DNA from 2 places in the Polaromonas sp. P1_G4 genome. Region 1 is predicted to be linked to the other one. Evidence: riboswitches for the same ligand, from Rfam matches in the RefSeq annotation. Region 1 holds a riboswitch; the other holds the start of a gene.
What was found. Region 1 has a riboswitch for glycine ahead of gcvT (glycine cleavage system aminomethyltransferase GcvT). Riboswitches for the same ligand answer to the same signal wherever they lie in the genome.

Region 1 (7,463 bases):
CATCTTGCTGGTTCTGTTTCATGTGGTAGGGGATACGCCCTCAGTGGGCCTGAAGGTTCCGGAGGGGCACTGGTTGCAGATGTTCAATGAAGGGCTGGCCTATATCCGCATGCCGCTCTTCTCTTTCATCTCAGGCTATGTGTCTGCATTTCGCCCCTCTGAAGGCAATGCTGCTGAATTCATTAAAGGCAAGGTCCGGCGGCTGCTGCTCCCCCTGATTACGGTGGGAACTATTTTTGCCGTCGTGCAGGCCTTCACGCCAGGCGCCAACTCATCGGTCAACCAGTGGTGGCTGTTGCACATTGAGCCCGTGGGGCACTTCTGGTTTCTTGAAGCGCTTTTTATTGTCTTCCTGGTTGTTCTGCTGCTGGAACACCTCAACGCACTTTCTACTGCGACCGGATTTGCAGTGGCTTGGGCGCTCAGCGCGGTGCTGTTTGACTACTTCAGCCCACCCAACTATTTCGCCGCCCGCGGCGCTGTTTACCTTCTGCCTTTTTTCCTGGCCGGGCTTGCCTGCAAACGATTTGACATCGGGACGCCAACGGCCCGGCTTGTGGCGGCGGCCGTATTTATTTGCGCCGCTACCGGGGCCATGCTTTTTCCGCAATTTTCCGAGCAGGGAAGTTCTGTGGCCGCACTGGCGCTCGGCGTCTCAAGCGCCTTTCTTCTTTTGCGGAGTGGCTGGAGTTTCGCGCCCCTGGCCTACATTGGATCCTTCTCATTTGCGATTTACCTGCTGCATGTTTTTTTTACGGCAGCGAGCCGTATCGCCTTCAGGAAATTGGGTATCACGGACACCTATGTCCTGATGACGCTGGGACTCGCCGCCGGGATTGCTGGCCCCGTCGTATCCGCGCTGCTTATCAGCCGGCACGCAGGCCTGAATCTGTGGCTGCTGGGAACTGTGCCGGGCAAGCCGAAAACCAATCCGAAGCCCGTGGTAGCAGCCTGAAGGATCGGGGCTCGAGCCAGCGGCCCATTTCATTCGGGCGCCAAGCCGCTCATCACTGGCGGCGTCCTGGCGCCCCAATCAGTGACTCTGCCGCCGCGGCGAATCCTGAACGGCTCGAACGTCGGAGCAGAAGCCGTGCCGCCGGAGTTGCACGATACTTTTCTCCGAGCATCTTCCAAATCAGCACCATCTGGCGGCTGCATGGAACGACTCCTCTTTCGAACTAAACTGCCTCACGTACCGCAGGCAATCGGACCGGCGCGGGCATGCCGGCGAGTAACCAACAAAAAGATAGAGACAACATACCCATGAATATCGTCATCACCGGCGGCGCCGGATTTCTCGGGGCCAGGCTGGCCCGGCAACTTCTGGACGCGGGGCAATTGGCTCTTGCGGGCAGCGCACCGCAAACCATCCGGACAGTGACACTGGTTGACAGGGTGGCGCCGCCGGCCGCGCTGGCCGCGGACAACCGCATTCGAACCATCACCGGCGATCTGAGCCGGCTGCTGGAAGACGGTCATCCGCAAGCACTCGTGGTGACAGAAAAAGACACGCTGATATTCCATCTGGCGGCGGCAGTCAGCGGTGAATGCGAAGCGGATTTCGACCTTGGCATGCGCAGCAATGTCGATGCTACGCGTGCGCTGCTGCAGGCGTGCCGTGCCCTGAATACATCGCCCACCGTCGTATTCGCCAGTTCGCTTGCAGTGTTTGGCAATTCACCCGAGCAACCACTCCCGGCGGTCATCGATGACAGAACGCTGCCCACACCGCAGAACAGCTACGGCATCCAGAAATTTATCGGTGAACAACTGGTGGCTGATTACGCGCGCAAGGGCTTCATACGCGGGCGCAATGTGCGTCTGATGACGGTGAGCGTGCGGCCCGGAAAACCCAACGGTGCGGCATCGAGCTTTCTCAGCGGCATTATTCGGGAACCCCTTGCGGGAACGAGGGCACAGTGCCCTGTTCCTCCCGAAACGGCCGTGGCTCTTGCGTCGCCCGGACGTACGGTGGAGGGATTGATTCGTGCTTCAGAGGCTACCGACACCGAATGGGGCGCCCGCACAGCCGTCAACCTGCCGGCCCTCAAGACAACGGTCGGTGAAATGGCGCAGGCGTTGGCCCGGGTGGCCGGCAAAGATGCGGCGGGACTGATCGACTGGGTGTACGACCCTGTCATCGCAAGAATCGTGGGCAACTGGCCCGCCGATATCGACGCAGCACGCGCGCGGTCGCTGGGCCTGCTGCCTGACAGTGATTTTGAAAGCATCATCGCGGCGTACTTAAGCGAAAACCCGCGCACGACCGCAGATGCATCGCGGCAATAATGCGTGTGCTTATGGTCGGAAAATCCTGATGCAGAACCGGCCCCAGTCGTCCACAAAATTCCCGGCCCGATCACTCAACGGAGACAAACAACATGAAGCTTTCAAAACTGATTATCGGTATGACGCTCGCAGCGGGATTCATGGCGTCTGCAAATGCACAGACCACCATGAAAATCAGCATTTCCACGGCCCAGAATTCGCATCAGGGCATTGCCATCGACACTTTTGCCAAAGAAGTCGAGAAACGCACAGCAGGCCGCTACAAAGTCCAGACCTTCTACAACGGGGCCCTGGGCGGCGAACGCGAATCCATCGAGGCCGTGCAGCTGGGCACCCAGGAGCTGGCCTTCTCCTCCACCGGCCCCGTACCCAATTTTGTCCCCGAGACCAAGATCCTCGACGTTCCCTTCCTGTTCCGGGACAAGGCGCACGCGCGCGCCGTGCTGGACGGCCCTATCGGCCAGAATCTCCTGACCAAATTCGATGCCAAGGGCTTCAAGGCGCTGGCCTGGGCCGAAAACGGTTTTCGGCACATGACCAACAGCAAGCGGGACGTGAAAGTTCCGGAGGACCTGAAGGGACTGAAGATGCGCACCATGGAAAATCCGGTGCATATCGCTGCGTACAAAGGCCTGGGCATCATCACCACGCCCATGGCTTTTCCCGAAGTATTCACGGCGCTGCAGCAAGGCACGGTCGACGGCCAGGAAAATCCCCTGTCTGTGATCATGTCCGCCAAGTTCGACCAGGTGCAAAAGCACCTTTCACTGACCGGCCACGTTTACTCACCTTGCATTTTCTTGATGAACAAAGCGGCCTTCGACAAGCTCAGCGCTGCCGACAAGACAGCCTTCGTTGATGCCGCCAAGGAAGCGACCAAGGCGAACCGGGCCCGCGTGGACCAGGACGATGCCAACGGTGTAGCCGAGCTGCGCAGCAAAGGCATGACCGTGATCGAAAACGTCGACAAGGCGAAGTTCGTGGCAACGCTGGCGCCGGTCAACGCTGAATTTGAAAAGCAGTTCGGCAAAGCCAACATCGACGCGATCAGGAACTACAAGTAAACCGTACCGCAACTATTTTGCTACTTTTTTTGTAGCTGCTTACGCCCGCCGCCATTGGTCTGCGGGCGTTTTCATTGCAATTCTCAATTCTCCTCATGTATCGGCGCATCCATGAAACAAGCTTTTCTCCAACTTGAACGGTGGACCACCGGCTTCTCCATGCTGGTGGCCTGCGTGATGCTGGTCATCGCATCGGGGCTCGGTGTGTTCCAGATCCTGACGCGTTTTGTCTTCGAGCAGCCTGCAGAGTGGAGTGAAATTCTGATCCGCCTCAGCCTGATCTGGATGGTCTTTATGGGAATTCCCATGGCTTTCCGCCAGGGCGCCATGGTCAGCGTGGATGTGCTCTACCGCTGGAGCCCACCCCGCATCCAGCGGGTGCTGGACTGGCTGGTCTGCATCGCCGCTCTGGCCCTCGTCGCAGTCATCGTCTGGTGGGGCTGGGACTATTCCCTTCGCGGGCGTGTGCAGTCCATGGCCGGCCTTGAATCCATTTCCATGTTCTGGGGTTATGTGGCCATGCCGATCGGCGGCATGTTCTGCGTGATCGGCATCATCGGCAACCTGATTGACACGCAGCGCAATGAACTGGAGACAGCACAATGAAAACCCAAGATGGATTTCACCCCGTTCAAGCAGGGGCCGCGGAACCGGCTTTGCCGGGCCGCAGGCCGGCGGACCCTTTCCCCGTGCAAGGGGCAGGGAACGGCCGCAGGCTCAAAGTGAGTGACCGTGGGGGCCAAGAATGACCGCGGTAATGATCTCGACCATGGTGCTGTGCTTTGCACTCACCGTTTCCGTGGCCGTTTCCATCGGCCTGGCGTCCATCTTCGGTATCCAGGCGTCCAACGCCAACATGCTGATTTCAGTCAAGGAGATGTTCTCCTCGATCAACAAGTTTCCGCTGGCCGCCATTCCCTTCTTCATCCTGGCCGGCAACCTGATGGAAACCGGCGGCATCTCGCGCCGGCTGGTCGAATTCGCCAAAAGCATTGTGGGAGGCGTGCAAGGCGGTCTGCCCATGACCTGCGTGCTGACTTGCATGATTTTTGCGGCAGTGTCCGGCTCCTCTGTGGCCACCACTTTCGCCATAGGCGCCATCCTGATACCGGCACTCATCAAGCACGGCTACCCTACCGCTTACGCTGCGGCCCTGCAGGCCACCAGCGCAGAACTGGGCGTGATTATTCCGCCGTCCATCCCCATGATTCTTTATGGCGTGAGCGCCGAGGTCTCGATCGGCGAACTCTTCATTGCCGGCTTCGGCCCGGGGCTTTTAATCGGCGGCGCATTGATGCTGTTCGTGCACCTGTACTGCCGCTGGAAGGGCTGGGGCAAACAGGACGGTGACGGCCGCCTGAGCTTTGGTAAGGCGACCTGGCAGGCGGGCTGGGCATTGCTGATGCCGGTGATTATTCTGGGCGGGATTTATGGCGGAATTTTCACGCCGACCGAAGCCTCTGCCGTGGCGGTGTTTTATGCGCTGGTCGTGGGCATCGTGATCTACCGCGAGATCAAGCTGGCCGACCTGTACGTCATCCTGCGCAAATCGGTGCTCTCCAGTGCCGTGATCATGTTCATCATCGCCAATGCCGGGTTGTTCGCCTTCCTGATCACCCGGGCCGGCGTGCCGGACGCCATAGGCCACTGGCTGGAAGCCGTGCTGCAGTCGCCCGCCCTCTTCCTGTTGGGCGTCAACGCGGCGCTATTCATCATCGGCATGTTCATTGAAACCAGCGCAGCCATCATCGTGCTGGCGCCCATCCTGGCGCCAGTGGCAGTGCATTTCGGCATTGACCCGGTGCACTTCGGGCTGGTGATGGTGGTCAACCTTGCGCTGGGCATGATCACGCCGCCATTCGGCGTGAACCTGTTTGCAGCCTGCACCGTCGCCAGGATATCGCTGGACCGCATCGTGACCCACCTGCTCCCGTTTGTATTGGTGATACTGGCTTGCCTGATGGTGATCACTTACGTCCCGCAGCTGTCGCTGGCTCTGCGGGATCTCGTCTACGCAAAATAGCTTTTCGGACAGGATTCACGAGGCTGTCATTTTCAGCAGCCATGCTCGGGGTTTCATTTCAGGATGAAATCCATGCAGCTTCACAAAACCGACCGTGCCCGTGCCGAGCTCAAGCCCGGCGTGAGAACGCTAGGCCAGCGCGAGCGCACCCTGCTGCTGATGGCCGACGGCAGCAAGTCGGCCCAGGACTTCCGCCCGCTGTTTGAGGGCGACGGCGAAGCCATTGCCCTGCGCCTTTTGCGCGACGGCTTTCTGGAAGCCCATCCCGGCAAGACGTCCGCGCCGGCAAAAAACCCTGCGCCTGCACCCGCCCAAACACTCACGCCGGCGCAGTTACAGAACTTTCCCAGCCCCGAAACCACCCAGGCCATTCAGGTCTCTGCCGATCAATTTGAAGGCAAGCGCTCGCTTGCCACAACCCGGATGTTCCTGTTCGACATCTGCGAACGCATGTTCGCCCGGCGCAACCCGGAGATGGCCGAGCGCTTTCGCGAAGCGCTGCGCAATGCCAAAGACCGCGAGACCATGCTCAGCGCCTCGCGCGAAATGATCGAGGAAATCGAAAAAATCGCGGGCCACGAGCGCGCCGACTCCATCAGCGAGCGCATCGCCATGCTGCTGCCGCAGCACCAGGCCGCCTGATCGAGCCGACAGCGGCTTCCGTTACACTCAGCGGTGTCAGGAGAGAGTTTTCCTCGCGAAAACCGCCGAAGGCGCACGAGCACCRGGGGGGCACCCCCCTTGAGTAGCACTGAACGCTCAGGCAAAAGGACTGGCAACCGCCCTGCGGCGCACCACGCGGCAAGGCGTTCCCTACTGGAGAGAGGCCGCCTTTCACGGGCAGCCCACCGAAGGAGCAAGCCTGCATCGCCGGGTGAATCTCTCAGGTAAAGTGGACAGCAGGGGCAGCCCATGGATTGAGAACAAGTTCTTGCCATGACCGTMTTTGCCCCCTGGAGAATGCCTTGTCCGATTCGTCCACCTCTTCCGCCGCCCCCGAAACCTTGTTGAAAACGCCCCTGCATGACCTGCATGTGGAGCTTGGCGCGCGCATGGTGCCTTTCGCGGGCTATTCGATGCCAGTGCAGTACCCCGCGGGCCTGATGGCGGAACACCACCACACACGCCAGGCTGCCGGCCTTTTTGACGTGTCCCACATGGGCCAGCTACGCCTGGTGGGTGCTGATGCCGCAGTCGCGCTGGAATCCCTGATACCCGTTGATGTGATCGACCTGCCCGCCGGCAAGCAGCGCTACGGCCTGCTGTTGAACGACGACGGCGGCATCATCGACGACCTGATGTTCTTCAACCGTGACTATGCGAACGGCGGCGACCTGTTTGTCATCGTCAACGGTGCGTGCAAGGCGGGCGACATCGCGCACATCCAGGCCAAAATCGGTTCGCGCTGCGAAGTCATCCCCATGCCCGAGATGGCTCTGATGGCACTGCAGGGCCCGCAGGCCGTCACGGCCTTGCAGCGACTGGCGCCAGGCGTCGAAAAGCTGGTGTTCATGACCGGCGGGCGCTTCACCGTGGCCGGCTGCGACTGCTTCATCACCCGCAGCGGCTACACCGGTGAAGATGGCTTTGAAGTCTCGGTGCCTGCTTCGCAAGCTGACGCACTCGCACGCGCGCTGCTCGCGCAACCTGAAGTCAAACCCATCGGCCTGGGCGCGCGCAATTCGCTGCGGCTGGAAGCGGGCCTGTGCCTCTATGGCAACGACATTGACACCACCACCACGCCGGTGGAGGCCAACCTCAACTGGGCCATGCAAAAGATCCGCCGCACGGGTGGCGCACGTGCCGGCGGCTTTCCGGGTGCGGACAAAATCCTGGCCCAACTGGCAGACCCCGCCCTACTCACCCGCAAGCGTATCGGCCTGGTGGCGCTGGAGCGCGTTCCTGTACGCGACCACACCGAACTGCAAAGCACCGACGGCATGGCTATCGGCGAAGTCACCAGCGGTTTGTTGGGCCCCACCATCAACCAGCCCGTCGCCATGGGTTACATCAAACCTGAGTTCGCTGCGCTAGGCACACGCGTGAACGCCATCGTGCGCGGCAAGCCGGTGCCCATGGAAGTGGTC
Region 2 (8,450 bases), on a different contig from region 1:
CGGGATGTGAAAGTCCACATAACGCCCAACCTTGTCGCTGTGGGTGACTCCGCGTTGCTGTGCCAGGTAATGGAAAACCTTATTTCCAATGCATGGAAGTTCACCGTCCATGCCACTGCCCCCGAGATCTGGGTTGGGGCGCAGCACCCCGACAACGAAAGTACAGTTTATTTTGTCCGTGATAACGGCGTCGGGTTTGACATGACGTACGCGGACAAATTGTTCGGTACCTTCCAGCGCCTGCATTCACCGGGTGAGTTTGCAGGGATGGGAATCGGGCTGGCAAGCGCTCACCGGATCATTTCCCGTCACGGCGGTCGTATCTGGGCCGAAGGGGCGGTGGGGCAAGGTGCCACATTTTTCTTCACCATACCATCGCCTGTGCGGCAACACTCGCCCGATGAAAGCCCGGCTGATGCGAAAAAACACAGGAGCCAGCCATGACTCAACTGCAGAACCGGCGCATTTTGCTGATCGACGACATGCCGTCCATCCACGAAGACTTCCGGAAAATTCTTGCGTCCAGACCGGTTGCGCATGACCTGGACGATGCCGAAGCCCTGTTGTTTGGCGACGCCGCACCGGTGTCCGATGATGGCTTTGAGCTGGACTCGGCCTACCAGGGACGTGAGGGTCTGGACAAGGTCGAGGCATCCGTTCGGGCCGGGCGGCCCTATGCCATGGCCTTTGTGGACATGCGCATGCCGCCGGGCTGGGATGGTGTGGAGACCATCGAACGGCTCTGGCGCGTTGATCCAAAGGTACAGATCGTCATCTGCACCGCCTACTCCGACCACGCCTGGGAAGATGTGTTCGCGCGGCTGGAGGCCCGGGATCGCCTCCTGATTCTGAAAAAACCATTTGATCCGGTTGAAGTCAGCCAGCTGGCAAGAATGCTGACCACCAAATGGGAGCTGGCGCAGCAGGCGGCAGCGCAGGTGAGCGGCCTGGAGGAGGCCGTGCAGGAGCGCACCCGCGCCTTGCATGACAGCGAATCACAACTGCGCCAGATCACGGACAGCGTGCCCGCCTTGATTGCCTATATCGACGCCGAACAGCGCTTTCAGTTCCATAACCTTGCCTACGAAGAAGTTCTTGGCCTGAAGCACGACCAGATCCACGGCAAGACCATGCGTGAGCTGATGGGCGACGAGCTCCACGAAAAAGAGCGGGGCAAGATTGAAGAGGCGCTCGCTGGTTACGCGGCGCAATACGACCGCACGCAGGCCACGTCGGATGGCCAGCTGCGCGACTACGTCATGCAGTACTTTCCACGCTACGGCGAAAACGAGGACGAAGGCAAGGTTGTCGGCTTCTTCTCGCTGGGCACCGATGTGACCGAACTCAAGCGCATTGACCGCATGAAGAGTGAGTTTGTCTCTACCGTCAGTCATGAGTTGCGCACCCCGCTGACCTCCATTCGCGGCTCACTGGGCCTGATCGCCGGCGGCGTGGCCGGTGAGCTGCCGGCCATGGCCAAAAACCTGGTCGGCATCGCTACCAACAATTGCGAACGGCTCATCAGGTTGATCAACGACATTCTTGACAGCGAAAAAATCGAATCCGGAAAAATGCGGTTTGACTTCCAGCAGATGGAACTGCAACCTTTGCTGACGCAAGCCCTGACGGCCAACGAAGGCTTCGCAGGCCAGCACAACGTCAAGCTGGTTCTGGATGCCCCGGCAGAAGCGGTAAGGGTCAGCGTCGACAGCGACAGGCTGACCCAGGTCATTACCAACCTGTTGTCCAACGCGGTGAAATTCGCGCCGGCCCAGTCCCGTGTGGAAGTCCGGCTGCTGTGCAAGAGCGGCAGGGTCCGGGTGGAAGTCGCCGACAGCGGCCCCGGCATTCCCGAAGAGTTCCGAAAGCGCATCTTTCAGAAATTCTCGCAAGCCGACACATCGGACACCCGAAAAATGGGTGGTACGGGCCTGGGCCTGAACATCTCGCGTGCCATCGTGGAGCGGATGGGCGGCCAAATCGGGTTCACGACGGAAACCGGCGTCGGAACTGTTTTCTTCTTTGAGCTGCCCGAGGCGGTGCCGGCGCCGATTCAGACCAGCATCAGGTCCGGCGCAGCGACCAGGCCGCTCATCCTGGTCTGCGAAGACGATCCCGACATTGCCCGCCTGATCAACCTGATGCTTGATAAAGGCGGCTTTGACTCGGACATGGTGCACAGCGCAGGGCAGGCGCTGGAGCAAGTCATGCTGATGCCCTACGCTGCCATGACGGTCGACCTGAACCTGCCCGACCAGGACGGCATCAGCCTGATCCGGGCACTGCGCCGCGAAGAGGCGACGAAAGACCTGCCGATCGTGGTGGTTTCAGCAAATGCTGAAGAAGGCGAGCTCGAGTTCAATACCCAGCCGCTGGCGGTTTCAACATGGCTGGAAAAACCCATCGACGAGAACCTCCTGATCCTCAGTTTGCACCGTGCCATCGGTAACATGGCCGAAGGCCGGCCGCGCATTCTGCATGTCGAGGACGACCTCGACATACAGCGCATTGCCGCCGCCATTGCCCAGGACTTTGCCACCTTCGAATTTGCCGCCACGCTGCGCGAGGCACGCGACCAGCTTGCGCGCCGCCGCTACGACCTGGTGCTGCTCGACCTGACGTTGAAAGACGGCTCGGGCTGGGGGCTGCTGGACACCATTGAAGCACTGGACATCGTGCCGCCAGTGGTCGTGTTTTCTGCGCACGATGTGGAGCCGAAGCAAAGCCAGCGCGCAGAAGCGGTACTAGTGAAGGCACACACTTCCAACGAGCAGTTGATCCGCACCCTGCAGCGGGTGCTCGATGAAAGCCTGTGGGGGACGGTTCACCCACCTCTAAGCGCCTGAAATAGATCCACCCCCGTCCAGGCTCACTGGCGTGTAGCCTGTTCCCCCCTCGAGGGGGCGGCGCCTGGGGCCGGCGAAGCCGGACCCTCGGCCCCCGCTGGTGGAATACCCCTGTTAGTTACGCCATTGGACTCTTCACGCCAGCGGATGCCGTGGAACCGGCTTTGCCGGGCCGCAGGCACCGTCCCCTGCAAGGGGAAAAGGGCTACACGCAGTGAGCCCGATAGGGGTGCACCAATTTTTCGGCTTTGCCAGACCGCAGGCGGGCGGCCCCCTCGGGGGGCAGGGAGCTACACGAAGTGAGCGACCGTGGGGGCCTTACTTCTTTTGACTGGCGCGGTAGACCTGCATCACCGTCGCGAAATCGCGATCAAAGTTGATGGGCAGGAATGTGTCGTTGCCGGGCAGCTGCTTTTTCAGTGTGGGCGAGAAGCTGTAGCTGAACGAGCATTTCTTCACGCGTGCCTGCAGTTCGGGCGAAACGTCCTTGCTCATGGTCCAGGTTTCCGTCATGAAGGGCGGGCTTTCCCAGATCGTGCGAATGCTCGAGCCCTTGACGTCACCCTTGACGACCATGCGCTGGTACAAATCGCTGGCCACAGCTGCGGCCGGATAAAAACCATGCATCACGCCCGTGACGGAGCGCTCGTGGCCGTTGGAGAACACGACTTCGTAGTCCTTGTCCGGCGTCAGGCCCAGCGCCGGGAACAGCGCGCGCGGCGCGAGGTTGCCCGAGTTGGAGGTGGGTGTGGTGTGCGCGATTTTCTTGCCAATCAGGTCCTTCGGTTCCCTGTACGGGCTGTCGATGCGGGTGATCAGAATCAGTTTGTAGGAGTTGCGCAGGCCCGTGGCCTTGTTGCCCGGAACGCCAAACGGCGCCGGCTGGCCGGCGGTGACCAACTGCGCAGCCAGGCCGGGGTTGACCTGTGCCAGCTGGACCTTGCCGGCCGAGATACCTTCAATCAGCTCTTTTTCACCGAGGATGTCGATGTTGCTGGTCTTGTCCATCGATTCGCCTTGCGCGTTTTGCAGGTCGATGTTTCCGCAGCGTGACAGGTGGCTGAAGTAGTCGCCCCACAAGGCCATGGTTTCGCTCTTGCCATAGGTCTTGGGCATGGCCACGACCATTTTTTCGCGTGGGCCGGAATATTTTTCGGGCGCGGGGGTAGCAGCCGCAGCTTTCGCCTTGCGTGCAGGCTTTGCCTCGTCGGTCTGGGCTGTTGCTGAACCCAGGGCGCAAGCGGCGCTGGCCAATATTGCGGCATGGCGCAGATAAAACTTCATCTTGATCACTCCAGTTGTCTATGAAACCGATACGCAGGAATGCCGGTTTGTGTGCCCTTGGCCGCACAAACCGCGTTCCCAGCCCAATCAGTGTGCATGACGGTGCATCAAAACGAACTTTTTGTTACATTCGAATGAATACCTTCGTGACATAAATCAGCGTATCTGCGTCAGAGGCTGTTGTTTTTTCATTGAAAAGATGGCGCTGGCAACCTGTAAGCGCCTGGGCGGCGGCGAATACTGCGCCTCAGGATACGCGCGTGCTGTGCGGCGGGGGGGGGGGGGCGGCGGACGCCTCAAGCGGCGAGCGAGGCGTCGATTTTGCCGAGCAGCCATTGCAGCCCGGCCAGGTGCCGTACGGCCAAGTTGCCCGGGCGTGATGCCCGACAGCATGGCCATCGTCCGGGTGCGCGCTGCCCGAAACGCCGCGATGGCCTCTTGCGCATCAGCGGCCGCGTAGTCGCGTTGCTTTTCCAGCACGTAGCCGTCCAGTGATTCCAGCACGGGGCTGGCCTCTGACAAGGTGCGCTGAAACCGCACGTGATAGCCGTCAATCTCGATGTCCCTGATGTGGCAGATCTGCGCGAGGGCCGTGAAGTTTTCGCTCGGAATGCCTTCCCACGACGGCGGCGTCCAGCGCTTGTGGCTTTCAGGAATCGCGTCGTAGAACTGCTCCAGCTGGCGCGGAAAATCCGCCATGGCCTGGAGCGTTGCGGGGTTCAGGGGCAGCGCAGGGCTCATCAGCCGGCCTTGCGCAGCGAAGGCCACAGCACCGCCTGCGCCACGATCACGTTCTCGCCATTGAAGGTCGCCGCCGGCGAGCCGTAAAGCTCGTAACCCATGGCAAGCACCTCACTCACCCGGCGGCAAAAGCTCGCGTCATCCGGGCCGGTAAGGAGCCTGTAGGTGGGAAGACCGTCGGGGGGCGTGGTGGCGGGTGATGTCATGGCGGCAAGCGGCTGATGAACGGAGGGCGATATTACCGTGTCCGTGCAGATGCTGCAGGTGTTGTTGGTCGTGACCGCGGAGGTAGTGCGCGCCGACACGCAGGATCCGGGCGCCCGCCAGCCACCGAAGGCGCTACCCCTATTTGAGCTGCCGCAAGGTTTGCGCTGATTGCGTTGACGGCTGGGCCGCATTTGCGCCAGATCAAGCCGCCCAACGGGCCGTACGGCTCCAATCAATGACGGGAATGTTCCCGTCTCTTCTGTTACTTACCCATGAAAAAGCAAATCATTGCCGCCGCTGCCCTCTGCACCCTTTTGTCGGGTGCCGCTTTTGCCCAAACCGCTGAAGGCCCCTGGCTGGTCCGAGCGCGCGCCGTCCACCTGGACAGCGCCAACGGTGACAGCACCGGCCTCGGGCTGGCCATCAACAACAAGTGGATGCCGGAGTTCGACATCAGCTATTTCCTCAACCCCAACTTCGCAGTCGAGCTGGTGCTGACGGTTCCGCAAAAGCACACGCTGTCGTCCCGCGGCACCGCCATCGGCAGCTTCAAGCACCTGCCGCCCACGCTGATGGCGCAATACCACTTCGACTCGCTGGGTGCGGGCGCCTTCAAGCCCTATGTCGGCGCGGGCGTCAACTACACCCGCTTCAGTGCGGTCAGCCTGCCGGCTGGCGTGGACATCAAACGCAGCAGCTGGGGCCCGGCGCTGCAGGTCGGCGTGGACATTCCCCTCGGCAAGCAGCTGTCCCTGAACTTCGACCTGAAGAAGGTCTACATCCGCACCGACGTGTCCGCGGGCGGCGCCAACATCGGCACGTTCAAGGCCGACCCGATGTTGTTGGGTGTGGGGCTTGGCTGGCGGTTTTGAGCAGAAAAGGGTGAGACGCCCAAACTTGCGCGTCTCTTCTCGCGGGCGCTTGCGGCGGCGCGGGTTCAGGCCTTTGCCATCCCCGGCAACGCCATCACACGCCCCGGCGCCGCCATCCCCGTAAATGCAAAGTCGACTTCCGGCACGCGCCCGCTCACGATGTCCGCAATCGCCGCGCCCGAGCCGCAGGCATGCGTCCAGCCCAGCGTGCCGTGGCCCGTGTTGAGGAAGACATTGGAGGCCTTGCTTTTGCCGATGTAAGGCACATTGCTCGGTGTGGCCGGCCGCAGGCCCGTCCAGAACTGCGCGCCTTCGCCGTCCGTCATGTCGGGAAAGAGTTGTTTTACACGGCGCACGATGGCGTTGCAGCGCACCAGGTTCAGCTCGGTGTTGTAGCCATTAAGCTCGGCCGTGCCGGCAATGCGCAAGCGGTTGCCAAAGCGCGAGAACACCAGCTTGTATTCGTCATCCGTCAGGCTGACCTGATAGGAAGCGGCTTCGTTGATCACTGGCAGCGTGACCGAGTAACCCTTGGCCGGGTAGATGCGCAGGCTTTGCCCCAGCACCTTGGCCCACTGCGCGCTGAAGGCGCCCAGGCACATCACATACGCATCGGCTTTCAGCATCTCGACCTTGCCGCCGGCCTCGCCGCTGCCCATCGCCACCTGCACGCCATTGAGCTGCCCCTGCGCGGCGTCCAGGCCCAGCACCGTGGTGTTGTACAAAAATTTCACACCGGCCTGCTCGCAACGCGCAGCCAGCGCGGCGGTAAAAGCGCGGGCGTCACCCGATTCATCGCTGGGTGTCATGCTGCCGCCCACGATGCTGCCGCGGCATTGCGCCAGTGCGGGCTCAATCGCCACACATTCGTCGGCCGTCTTCATGTCGAGCTCGCAGCCGTGCTCGCGCATGATGCGTGCGGGCTCCTGCGCCGCGTCGTACTCGGCCTGGCTGGTATAGAAGTGCAGGATGCCCTTGGTCTGCGCGTTGTACAGCAGGCCCAGCTCGGCGCGCAGTTTTTGCAGCGCGCCGCGGCTGTACATGCCCAGGTTCACGATCTGCTTGATGTTTTGTGCCGTACGCGCGGGCGTGCAGTTGCGCAAAAACTCCAGCCCCCACAGCCACTGGTTCACATCGGCGCGCAGCCTGAAGAGCAGAGGCGCATCTTCACGCGCCAGCCATTGCAAGACCTTGAGCGGCGCGCCCGGGTTGGCCCAGGGTTCCGCATGGCTCACCGATATTTGCCCGCCGTTGGCAAAACTGGTTTCCATCGCGGCCGCGTTGCGGCGCTCCACCACCGTTACTTCATGGCCGCGTTGCGCCAAATACCAGGCCGTGGTGATACCCGTGACACCAGCTCCCAAAACCATGACTTTCATGACGATTCCTTTTCATTCAAGCAGAACATTGCAGTTGCGCAAGTGCAATGCCTTGGGGTGCTTGAATCAAAAAGAAACGTGGCAACCGCCAAGCCATCACATGCTTGCGGCCGCTTCCACTGTCCTTGTTACCTGAGAGATTCAGCCGCTGCTTTGATGTCGATGACAAGCTTCGGCTTTGCTCCTTCGGTGCGCTGCACCTTGCGTGCGGCGTCTCTCCAGACGGCTGTGTGTTCCGGGCAGTACGGGACCTGAGCGATTATGGAAGTTTGCGCCTTCGGTGGCTGCCTTGTGGGGCAGCGCTCTCCTGCTTGAACGGGTTTGAATTTACCACCGAAGCCTGTTTTGCCAAGCGTGAATAGGGCGTTCAGTACAGGTCTAGCGGGTTGATTCAGCGGCTTAATAGTAGGAAGCAGGGCGGCTCAGCCTTAGCTGGCCGCGTTCACAAACGCGGCTTTGGCATCGGTATAGGCCTCGCGGTCACCCGGGTGCCTGGCCGCCAGTTCCGCCTTGAGCGCGGCATAGCGCGCCGCCAGCGCCGGGTCCGAACGCAGGGCGTCGCGAAAACGCAGGCGCTGCGCCCACACCTCGCCGCCGTGCACCACCAGGTGCAGGTGATGCGTGCGCCGCCCCTCTGCCCAGCGCATCAGCCATTTGCGGTCAGACAGCGAGGCATTGAATTCAGCGGAGGTCGTGTAGCCGTTGGCGCACAGCGGCGCCAGAAGCGCTTCAGCCGCCGCGATTGATTCCACACCGGCCAGCATGTCAATCACCGGTTTGGCCGCCAGGCCGGGCACGGCCGTGCTGCCGATGTGCTGGATGTCGATCAGGCGGGCCGGCAGCTGGGGGGAGAGCGCAAGCAGGCGGTCCCGCTCAGCCACAAACTGCTGGGGCCAGGCCGGGTTGTAGGCCTGCAAGACCACTTCCTCGTGGATAGCGGCAAGCAGCGATTCCTGGTCAGTCATGCGCGTGACGGCTGGCAGGTTGTTGTGCAGGGGCAAAAAACGCTGTGCGACACGCCAGAATCCTTTGCGGGGTCATTTTTAAGGCGGTTTTAAGCATAAAAAAGGCCATTTGCCCAATCAGTAATTGCGCGAGCAGCTATTAAAACAATAGCAACC

Region 2: another riboswitch for glycine. It lies ahead of AC1D1X_RS09525 (D-amino acid dehydrogenase); the one in region 1 lies ahead of gcvT (glycine cleavage system aminomethyltransferase GcvT).

Annotation. Positions count from the first base shown of each region.
Region 1 is NZ_JBFUCA010000072.1:3,580-11,042, reverse strand. Features, by position in the region: gene AC1D1X_RS05825 (acyltransferase family protein) at 1-955, shown strand, start outside; gene denD (D-erythronate dehydrogenase) at 1,264-2,289, shown strand; gene AC1D1X_RS05815 (TRAP transporter substrate-binding protein) at 2,382-3,353, shown strand; gene AC1D1X_RS05810 (TRAP transporter small permease) at 3,465-3,959, shown strand; gene AC1D1X_RS05805 (TRAP transporter large permease) at 4,099-5,376, shown strand; gene AC1D1X_RS05800 (hypothetical protein) at 5,449-6,018, shown strand; glycine riboswitch at 6,046-6,161, shown strand; glycine riboswitch at 6,183-6,286, shown strand; gene gcvT (glycine cleavage system aminomethyltransferase GcvT) at 6,342-7,463, shown strand, end outside.
Region 2 is NZ_JBFUCA010000146.1:4,229-12,678, forward strand. Features, by position in the region: gene AC1D1X_RS09490 (sensor histidine kinase) at 1-444, shown strand, start outside; gene AC1D1X_RS09495 (response regulator) at 441-2,846, shown strand; gene phnD (phosphate/phosphite/phosphonate ABC transporter substrate-binding protein) at 3,165-4,130, opposite strand; gene AC1D1X_RS09505 (hypothetical protein) at 4,287-4,871, opposite strand; gene AC1D1X_RS09510 (DUF1737 domain-containing protein) at 4,871-5,077, opposite strand; gene AC1D1X_RS09515 (hypothetical protein) at 5,115-5,246, shown strand; gene AC1D1X_RS09520 (OmpW/AlkL family protein) at 5,351-5,950, shown strand; gene AC1D1X_RS09525 (D-amino acid dehydrogenase) at 6,016-7,329, opposite strand; glycine riboswitch at 7,440-7,561, opposite strand; gene AC1D1X_RS09530 (GrpB family protein) at 7,758-8,294, opposite strand.